DNA from 3 places in the Streptomyces sp. NPDC002884 genome. Region 3 is predicted to be linked to each of the others. Evidence: riboswitches for the same ligand, from Rfam matches in the RefSeq annotation. Region 3 holds a riboswitch; each other region holds the start of a gene.

The links. Region 3 has a riboswitch for cyclic di-AMP ahead of ABT070_RS10315 (transglycosylase SLT domain-containing protein). Riboswitches for the same ligand answer to the same signal wherever they lie in the genome.
Region 1: it holds a riboswitch for cyclic di-AMP, as region 3 does, so the genes downstream of both, ABT070_RS31495 (transglycosylase family protein) here and ABT070_RS10315 (transglycosylase SLT domain-containing protein) in region 3, are expected to answer to the same signal.
Region 2: it holds a riboswitch for cyclic di-AMP, as region 3 does, so the genes downstream of both, ABT070_RS04860 (C40 family peptidase) here and ABT070_RS10315 (transglycosylase SLT domain-containing protein) in region 3, are expected to answer to the same signal.

What each region holds. Positions count from the first base shown of each region.
Region 1 is NZ_JBEOVB010000021.1:40,719-43,984, forward strand. It holds gene ABT070_RS31485 (cytochrome P450 family protein) at 1-26, shown strand, start outside; gene ABT070_RS31490 (LysM peptidoglycan-binding domain-containing protein) at 231-1,244, shown strand; cyclic di-AMP (ydaO/yuaA leader) riboswitch at 1,449-1,635, shown strand; gene ABT070_RS31495 (transglycosylase family protein) at 1,639-2,349, shown strand; gene eno (phosphopyruvate hydratase) at 2,745-3,266, shown strand, end outside.
Region 2 is NZ_JBEOVB010000002.1:96,766-100,031, forward strand. It holds gene ABT070_RS04850 (helix-turn-helix domain-containing protein) at 1-568, opposite strand, end outside; gene ABT070_RS04855 (ATP-binding protein) at 782-1,264, shown strand; gene ABT070_RS04860 (C40 family peptidase) at 1,323-1,796, opposite strand; cyclic di-AMP (ydaO/yuaA leader) riboswitch at 1,800-1,970, opposite strand; gene ABT070_RS04865 (hypothetical protein) at 2,354-2,659, opposite strand; gene ABT070_RS04870 (ATP-dependent Clp protease proteolytic subunit) at 2,667-3,266, opposite strand, start outside.
Region 3 is NZ_JBEOVB010000004.1:60,248-63,513, reverse strand. It holds gene ABT070_RS10320 (polyprenyl synthetase family protein) at 1-734, opposite strand, end outside; cyclic di-AMP (ydaO/yuaA leader) riboswitch at 1,368-1,596, shown strand; gene ABT070_RS10315 (transglycosylase SLT domain-containing protein) at 1,600-2,073, shown strand; gene ABT070_RS10310 (HAD family hydrolase) at 2,176-3,000, opposite strand.

The DNA of each region.
Region 1 (3,266 bases), on a different contig from region 3:
TCACTCCGGTGCATTCCGGCTCATAAGCGGTCCATGTCTGACCGGATGTCAGCCGGAGTGTGACCGTTCGGCGGAGCAAAGGTGACCAACACTCAAGTCTGTGATCTTCACGTGATCTGCGCGGCATTAACTTGTGACAAGTGATCGTCTGCCGATACGTTCACTCGTCAGCGCGGAGCATCGGTCTCACCGCCGCGCCGGTCAGTGCTGTCCAGAGAAAGGCCCCTCGCATGCTCTCCGGGAACGGTCGTCACCGTCGCCCCCGCCAGGCCCCGGCCCTCCTTGTCGCGGCCGGAGTGACGGGCTCCGCCATCGCCATCCCGCTGCTCGCCGCCTCCGGCGCGAGCGCGGCCGACGGCACGGTGTGGGACAAGGTGGCGCAGTGCGAGACCGGCGCCTCGTGGAGCGCCGACGACGGTGACGGCGAGTACGGCGGCCTGAACCTCACCCAGAAGGACTGGGAGGCGTACGGCGGCCTCGACTACGCGACGAGCGCCGACCTGGCCAGCCGCAGCCAGCAGATCGCCGTGGCACAGAAGGTGCTCGCGGCCGACGGGATCGGCGCGTGGGGCACCTGCGGGCTGACCTCCGGGCTCACCCAGGAGAACGGCGCGCTGAACGTGGACACCGGCGTGGCGGACGACTCGTCCGACTCGTCCGACTCATCTGGGTCTTCCGGATTGTCCGACCTGTCCAGGGGGTTGTCCGGATCCTCGGGCTCCTCGACGAGTGACGACTCCTCGACCGGATCGTCCGACTCGTCCGCCGATTCCTCCGGTTCGCCCTCGGCGTCCGCTTCCTCCCCTTCGTCCTCTTCCTCCGCCGCCACGGACGACTCCGGCACGTCCGGCGGTTCCGGCGGCCGGAGCGGGTCGACGGGCGACGACTCGCCCACGGCGACCCCGGAAGCGGACGACTCAGACAATTCAGGCCAGGACGAGGGTTCTTGGAGCCTCGTCGACACCAGCTCCCTCGGCTCCGGCCGCCACCGTGGCGCCACCGCCGACGAGCCGGCGACCAAGAGCGCGACCGACACCGGCGTGGGCGGCACCACCACCGCCTCCGCCGGCCGGCACGCCGCGGCCACCTATGTGGTCCAGGAGGGCGACTCCCTCGCGTCCATCGCCGACTCCCTTGGCCTCGACGGCGGATGGCGCGCCCTCTACGCCGAGAACAGGGACCTCATCGGCGTCGACCCGAGCAACATCGCCGCCGGTCAGACCCTCGACACAGGGGTCCAATAGGGCGCAAAGCCCAAGAAAAACAGCGGGAGTTCACGTCACGCTTCGCGCCGAATGTCCGATTTGGTGAAAGTGTGGGATGAGTCTCAGAAGCCCTGATCGTCTTTGAAATTCCGCCGATCGCGTGTCTACGGTCGAGGCCGCTCGGCAACCCGAGCCCCGGCCGTCGCAACGCCGAATCCTGCCAGCGACGACCCGGGAACAGTCGTCGCGCAAGCGCCGTAGGCAGGAGCGGGGGACCCAAGGTAAGTGCCGCGCCGGTCGGTTGACCGGAACGGCTCGGGGTGAAGCCACACCTCCCACGGAGCAGCGCTCCGGCGGACGAGGAAGTGGCCGGGCAACTCACACGGCCCGAACCCGACAGCTCACCTCGCAGGCGTCGGTGAGGGGATCCACCATGCTGTTTTCCGGTAAGGGCAAGCACCGCCGTCCCTCCAAGGTCACCCGTGTCGCCACGCTCGCCGGTGTCACCGGCGTCGCCATCGCCGCCCCGCTGATGGCGGCCGGCAACGCCTCCGCCGCCACCGCCTCCGAGTGGGACGCGGTCGCCCAGTGCGAGTCCGGTGGCAACTGGTCCATCAACACCGGCAACGGCTACTACGGCGGCCTCCAGTTCTCCGCCTCCACCTGGGCCGCGTACGGCGGCACCGCCTACGCCTCGCAGGCCGACCAGGCCTCCAAGACCCAGCAGATAGCCATCGGCGAGAAGGTCCTCGCGGGCCAGGGCAAGGGCGCCTGGCCGGTCTGCGGCACCGGCCTGTCCGGCGCCGCCTACAACGGCGGCAGCGCCGCGGGCTCCGGCTCGTCCAGCTCGTCCGGCTCCTCCGGCTCGTCGGACAGCGGCAGCACCACCAGCCGCTCGACCGAGGAGCAGAGCGCCTCCCGCTCGACCGACCGCCCGGCCGCCTCCAAGACGGTCACCACCCCGACCGGCAAGAAGGTCAAGAAGGGCGACGGCGAGTACAAGGTCGTCAAGGGCGACACCCTCAGCTCCATCGCCGAGAAGCACAAGGTCAAGGGCGGCTGGGCGAAGCTGTTCGAGCTGAACAAGGACATCGTCGTCGACGCGGACCTCATCTACCCGGGCCAGCAGCTGCACCTGAAGTGACGCTGGGCGCGCGGTGACGCGGCGTCCGAAGTGACGCTGCGCCCGAAGTGACACCTGGCCCCCAGAGAAGCCACAGCGCCCTCACATCCGAGGTCGGCACACTGAAGAGACCTCGTGAGGGTCACCCCCCGTCCCCACGGGCTCCCCGCTCCGGTGCGTGTTCCCCCGTACGCACCGGAGCGGGGTTTCTCTTTGCCCGTTCGTCACTTCCTGTCGGCCTTTCTCGGCCACCCCCTTTGTTCCGGGCGGAAACAATAGGTACGGTCTCCCTGTCCACGGGACGGTCGGTCGGCTGCCGACGGCTCCGGGGCGGTTAGGCTCTAGTCGCAAGGCTCAGCAAGGGATCGTCACGGTCCCTGGGCCCCGCACAACCAGCGTCACATCCCAAGAAGGAGATGCTCGTGCCGTCCATCGACGTCGTCGTAGCCCGGGAAATCCTGGACTCCCGAGGCAACCCCACGGTCGAGGTCGAGGTCGGCCTCGACGACGGCAGCACGGGTCGTGCCGCCGTTCCGTCCGGCGCCTCCACCGGTGCCTTCGAGGCCATCGAGCTCCGCGACGGTGACCCCAACCGCTACCTCGGCAAGGGTGTCGAGAAGGCCGTCCTCGCCGTCATCGAGCAGATCGGCCCGGAGCTCGTCGGCTACGACGCCACCGAGCAGCGCCTGATCGACCAGGCCATGTTCGACCTGGACGCCACCGACAACAAGGGCTCGCTCGGCGCCAACGCCATCCTCGGCGTCTCGCTCGCCGTCGCCCACGCCGCCTCCGAGGCCAGCGACCTGCCGCTGTTCCGCTACCTGGGCGGCCCCAACGCGCACCTGCTCCCGGTGCCGATGATGAACATCCTGAACGGCGGCTCGCACGCCGACTCCAACGTGGACATCCAGGAGTTCATGATCGCCCCGATCGGCGCG
Region 2 (3,266 bases), on a different contig from region 3:
CCATCACCTCGGGCCCGCCCACCTCCCGCCGCAGCACCGCCTCGTCCAGTACCGCGCACAGTTCCAGCGGCGGTTGCGCGCGCAGCACGTCCTGGCGGGCCAGCCGTACCTCCACCAGGGTGTCGAGCTGGTCCTCGTCGCCCCCCTCCACGGCCGCCCTGGTCACCGCGCGTGCGTACTCGGGCGTCTGCAGCAGTCCCGGCACCACCGTCGTCTCCAGGGTGCGCATCGCGCTCGCCTGCGACTCCAGGCTGATGAAGTCCCGGTAGGTGGGCGGCAGCACCCCGCGGTAGGCGTGCCACCAGTGGTCCCGGCCGCCACTTCCGCCGTCGCTCGCCAACGCCAGCATCAGCTCCCGCAGTTGCGGATCCTCGACACCGTAGGCGTCGAGGAGTAACCGCACATCGGCCGGTTTCGATCCACTGATACCGGTCTCGATGCGGCTCACCTTGGACTGGTGCCAGCCCACGAGCCGGGCCGCCTCACCACTGGTGAGCCCCGCCTGGGCGCGCAGATTGCGCAGTTCGGCGCCCAGCTTTCGGCGACGCACCGCGGGACCGTGCTGCATGGGTCCCTCCTTACTCCTATCGGGCCGACCAAATACGCTCTGCCGTCGCAGAGTTCACCGCATTGGGCGACAGATATATGCATATCTTGGTGGATCCCACCCGTGACCGGCGCGGTAATGGCAGTCTGGCGAAGAAGCACCAGTCCGGGACCGTACTCGAACCATCCGCACCGTGTCGGGCTCCCGGTCCCGTGGGAAAGGGACGACGTCGCCATGGCAGATCACCTGGAAGCATCCGTCACTCTGCCGAGCGATCCCGCCTCGGTGTCCACGGCCCGCGGCTTCGTGGCCGACGTCCTGGGGGAATGGGGTCTTCCGGCGGACACGGAGGCGGCCGACGCCATCCGGCTCATCGTCTCGGAACTCGCCACCAACGCCGTACAGCACACCTTCGGGCAGTCACCCACCTTCACGGTGGACCTGGTCCTCGACCGTGACGAACACCTGCGCGTCGGGGTCACCGACAGCCACCCGCGCTTCCCCAAACGACTGCCGGCCGCCGTCCAGCAGGACAACGGCCGAGGCATGGTGATCATTCGCTGGCTCACCGCGGAGTGCGGCGGCAGGCTGAGAGTGCGGCCCACCCGGGAGGGCGGCAAGACGGTCACCGTCGAGCTCCCGTGGGCCGTCCCGGCGACGGAGCCGGTGGCCGGAGCTCTGACGGCCCCGGCGGAGGGTGAGCTCCCGGGGCGTTGAAGGCGCGTCAGGACGCCCCCACCGCCCCGGGAAAACCAGCCCGTGACCCTGGCAGGCCCTAGCGGACCCGCCCGTACCAGACGCTCTTGGTCCAGATCTTCTGGAGCTTCACCACGTCGCCGGTCTTCGGCGAGTGCCAGATCTTGCCCTTACCCGCGTAGATCCCGACGTGGTACACGTTCGAGCCCGAGTGGAAGAACACGAGGTCGCCCGCCTTGCGGCTGGACGACGAGATGTGCTTCGTCTTGTTGTACTGCTGGGCCGCCGTGCGGGGCAGGCTCTTGCCCGCCTTCTTGAACGAGTACAGCGTGAGCCCCGAGCAGTCGAACCTCTTCGGTCCGGTGGCGCCGTACTTGTACGGGGCACCCTTCTTCGAGGCCGCGATCTGGAGCGCCTTCGTCGCCGGTGTGGCGGCCGCGGCGTCGGGGGCGAGCCCCGGGACCACGACGGAGCCGCCCACGGCGGCGATGGCGAAAGCCGAGGCCGTACCGGCCCGGGCCATGAGCGACGGGACACGATTGAGCGCAGTCATGCGCAACCCTTCGTCAGCCGCCTGTGAAGGATGACCTGTCGGATTCGGGCTGGCGAAGTTGCCCGGCCGCTGCTGCGGCTTCACCCCAAGGGCTGCTCGGCCCGGTCATGGCGTGACCGTTCCGGCGACCCGTCGTGCTTGGGTCCTCCACTCCTGCCGATGCACTCCTGTCGACCGGTCATCCGTGCGGCGGCAGGACTCGGCGTCCGCCCGGACCGCCCCGCCGCTTGTGGCGGGGGCTTGTCGTCAGTCAGGGATCTTGGCTCACCGATGTCCGAAAATCCCAACGGAACCGGGGATTTGTGGGGTTACTCACCACTCACCCGTTCGGGTGGACACCCTGATGGGGGATCAGGTGTCAAGGCGCCTCAAGGCCTCCCACCAGCGGTGGAGTCCGCTGTTCCGCCCGAAGAGCGCCCTTTTGCGCAACCTCGGAGGGTCCGGGGGAGCAGTAGACGCTCCGCTGAACGGGGGTACCTCTTCTGGGCCGTTTCGACTCCGGTCCGGTCGTCACGTCCCGGGCGTGAGCGGTCCGGACCGGAGGTGGGCCACTCGGGTCAACTGTCGGAGAGCGGGGGCAGCGTGACACGCGCGGTGCGGCGCTCTCCGTCCAGGACGCGCAGCGCCCGCGCGAGCGTCGGCGCGTGCAGCTCGCTCTCGCCCCGCTGGTGCATCAGCGTCAGCGCGTCGCGCAGCGCGGCCGCCTTGGTCACCAGCGCCTGGGCGGCGCGCAGTCCGCGGTAGGTGTCGCCGTGGTGGGCCGGGTTGATCCGGCCGAGCATGTCGACCACGTCGAGGTAACCGTCGATCAGCTCGGCCTCCGCGCGGGTCAGTGCGGGCAGCGGCGGCAGCTCGGGCACCATCGGCGGCTCACCTCCCGCCGGACGCGCCGGCCGAGGCCCTGCGGCCGGGGACGATCCCGTCCACCAGGCCGTACTCCACGGCCTCCTGGGCGGTGAGGAACCTGTCCCGCTCGATGTCCGCGGCCACCTGCTCCGGCGTCCGTCCGGTGTGCCGTACGAGCATCTCCTCCAGGCCCGCGCGGGTGCGTGCCAGCTCCTCGGCCCGTACGGCCAGGTCGCTGGCCCGTCCCTCGAAGGGCTCGGGCGGGGACGGCTGGCGGATCGTCATCCGCGCGCCCGGCAGTGCGTACCGCTTGCCCGGCGTGCCCGCGGCGAGCAGCACCGCGGCGGTCGAATCCGCCCGGCCCAGGCAGGTCGTCCCGACGTCGCAGGTGACGAAGCGGATGGTGTCGTAGAGGGCCGTCATCGCGCTGAAGGAGCCGCCGGGGGAGTTGATGTACAGCGCGATGTCCCGGTCCGGGTCCTTGTGCTCGAGGTACATGAACATGGCCGTCACGTCGTTCGCCGAGATGTCGTCGATCGGCGTCCCCAGGAAGACGATCCGCTCCTCCAGCAGCTTCGAGTACGGGTCGACGGTCCGGTGCCCGAAGCTCGTGCGCTCGGTGAA
Region 3 (3,266 bases):
GGAACGCCCTCGCGCAGGTCCGTGCCCGGCGTCTTGCCCGACTCGTGCGAGTCGGAGGCGATGTCCAGGACGTCGTCCGCGAGCTGGAAGGCGACGCCGAGCCGCTCGCCGTACTGCGTGAGCACGTCGACGACCGTCTCGTCGGCGCCGGACATCATCGCCCCGAACCGGCAGGCCACCGCCACCAGCGAGCCCGTCTTGCCGCCGAGCACGTCGAGGTAGTGGTCGACCGGGTCCCGCCCGTCCGTCGGACCCGCGGTCTCCAGGATCTGGCCCGTGACCAGCCGCTCGAACGCCTCCGCCTGGACCCGCACCGCCTCCGGCCCGAGGTCGGCCAGGATGTGGGAGGCGCGAGCGAAGAGGAAGTCGCCCGTGAGGACGGCGACGGAGTTCCCCCAGCGGGTGTTGGCGCTGGACACCCCGCGCCGCACGGCCGCCTCGTCCATCACGTCGTCGTGGTACAGCGTGGCCAGGTGGGTCAGCTCGACCACGACGGCCGACGGCACGACACCCGGCGCGTACGGGTCCCCGAACTGCGACGCGAGCACCACGAGCAGCGGCCGGAACCGCTTCCCGCCCGCGCGTACGAGGTGCTGGGCGGCCTCCGTGATGAACGGGACCTCACTCTTGGTGGCCTCGAGCAAGCCTTCCTCGACAGCCGCCAATCCGGCCTGGACATCGGCTTCCAGAGCCTGGTCCCGCACGCTCAGCCCGAACGGCCCGACGACGGTCACGAGGGGTCTCCTGTCTGCTGGTGTCTACTGGCGATTACGCGGTTTGTCGATAGGTCTCTGCCATCACTCAAGTCAGCGTATCCGGTCACGTTTCGATCACCGATAGCCCCCACGTCCCGCGGGCTCGAATGGACTCGCCCGGGAGGTGCCCCGCAGGCCAGGCACTATCGGATCACGCCCGATATGTTTTCGATCAGCTCATATGAGCGGACATGGAGAGAGTTTCCGGGAAGCGGGGATTCATGTCCCGGACCGGGGTTCCCGTCGGACCGGCGGGCCCGTCCGCCCCCTCTCCACGTGACGACGATCACGCATTCCCTTCGCCCTTCCCCCCGGAACGGGGGACGCGACGGCGGGCGATTCCCCTCCCCGGTCCATTGCCGGTCCTTTAACAATGAGTTGGGGCTAATGCCCGATTCGCCGCTCTTGTGAATGCTGGTGACTTGGCTCACCCCCCGGCAAGATCCGGTCCGACCTCGCCGTTCACCGATTCTCCGCACCCCGCAAGCAAGTTGAAGGTTTGCACCCACAAAGGATCAAGCACCCCATAGGCCACAGACCAAGGTCAATAGGGGTGATCTGTGAATCCGGTACTTGTTTCGGACATGTGCTCTCGCATACGTTCCCGGCCTGTCGGGTGGAACGCCGAATCCTGCCGCCGCCCGAACACCCATCGATACCGCTCGGCAGGAGCGGGGGAACCAGGTAAGTCGCCGAAACGGATTTTCCGGATGTCTTGGATATACGAGACATTTCGGACAGGCCGGTACGGCTTGGGGTCAAGTCGCGACCGTCAGGACGCGACCGGGCAGCTCCCGCCCGAACCCGACAGCTCACCTCGCAGGCGCCGGAGAGGAAATTCGTCATGCCCGCTGCCGCTCAGCCGCGCCGCAACCGTCTCGTCCGCACGCTCGCCGTCGCCGCCACCGGCGTGGCCGTGCTCGCTCTCCCCGTGCTCGGGGCGACCACCGCCTCCGCCGCGACTCCGGCCGTCTCCACGGCCACCAGCCTCGGCTACGCCAACAACCTCGACGGCTGGATCCGTGCCTCCCTGCAGGTCATGGGGCAGCACGGCATCCCGGGGACGTACAACGGCATCTACCGCAACGTCATCCGCGAGTCCTCCGGCAACCCCAACGCCATCAACCTCTGGGACTCCAACGCGGCCGCGGGCATCCCGTCCAAGGGGCTGCTCCAGGTCATCGACCCGACCTTCCGCTCCTACCACGTCAACGGCACGTCGTGGGACTCGTACGACCCGGTCGCGAACATCACCGCCGCCTGCAACTACGCGGCCGCGCGCTACGGCTCGATCGACAACGTGTTCGGCGCGTACTGACCGTCCCGCCCGGCCGGTGTCGCCGATGATCACCGGCGCCGGTGCCGGTGCCGGTGACCGGCAGCCGCTACCGGCGACCGGTAGCCGGTAGCCGGTAGCCGGTTACGGAAACAGTTGTTCGAGGACGACGGCCACGCCGTCGTCCTCGTTCGACGTCGTCACCTCGTCGGCCACCGCCTTGAGTTCCGGATGGGCGTTGGCCATGGCGACACCGCGAGCCGCCCAGTCGAACATCGGGATGTCGTTGGGCATGTCCCCGAACGCGATGGTGTCCTCGGGCCGCATCCCCAGGTGCTCGGCGGCCAGGGCCAGACCCGTCGCCTTGGTGATCCCGCAGGGCTGGAGCTCGACCGTGCCCGGCCCGGACATGGTGACCGTGGCCAGCGACCCGACCACCGTGCGGGCCGTCGACGCCAACTCGTCGTCGGACAGCGTGGGATGGCGCAGCAGCACCTTGCTGATCGGCTCGCACCACAGGTCGTCGCGCCGGCCGACGCGCAGGGCGGGCAGCGTCGGGTGCGGCATCCGGTAACCCGGTTCGATGAGCGTCAGCCCGTCGACACCGTCCTGGTCGACGGCCGCGTACAGCTGCCCGACCTCCGCCTCGATCTTGCCGAGCGCCGTCTCGGCCAGCTCCCGGTCCAGGGTGACCGACCACAGCAGACGGTCCGCGCCGGCGTCGTACAACTGCGCGCCCTGCCCGCACACCGCGAGCCCCCTGCTGTGCAGCCGGTCGAGCAGTGGGCGCACCCGGGGCGCGGGCCGCCCCGTCACCACCAGGTGACGTGCGCCGGCGGCCGCCACCCGCGCGAGCGCGTCGAGCGACCGGTCGGAGAAGGTGTCGTCGCCGCGGAGCAGCGTTCCGTCCAGATCGGTGGCGATGAGGGAGTACGCGGTGCGCGCGGCATATGCGGTGGGTGCGGCCATGATCAGAGAATACGGATCCCGGGGCCCCCGGGTTCGACGCGAACCGGACGACGTTCATGTCCTGTCCTGTTCTGCCAACTCCCCTTGTGCGCCTGGCTCAGGACTGGCTGCCGACCGACTCAATGAAACGGCTTTCTGGCACATCGCCGGGTTGCGGACGGTTAAAGGCCTCTGCACCGGTTGGCAACAAGATGGGAGGCTACCTACCGCGACGCCCGGGTGGAGCGGTACCGTCCAGGTGTCCAGGGGGGACTTGATCGGGGGGT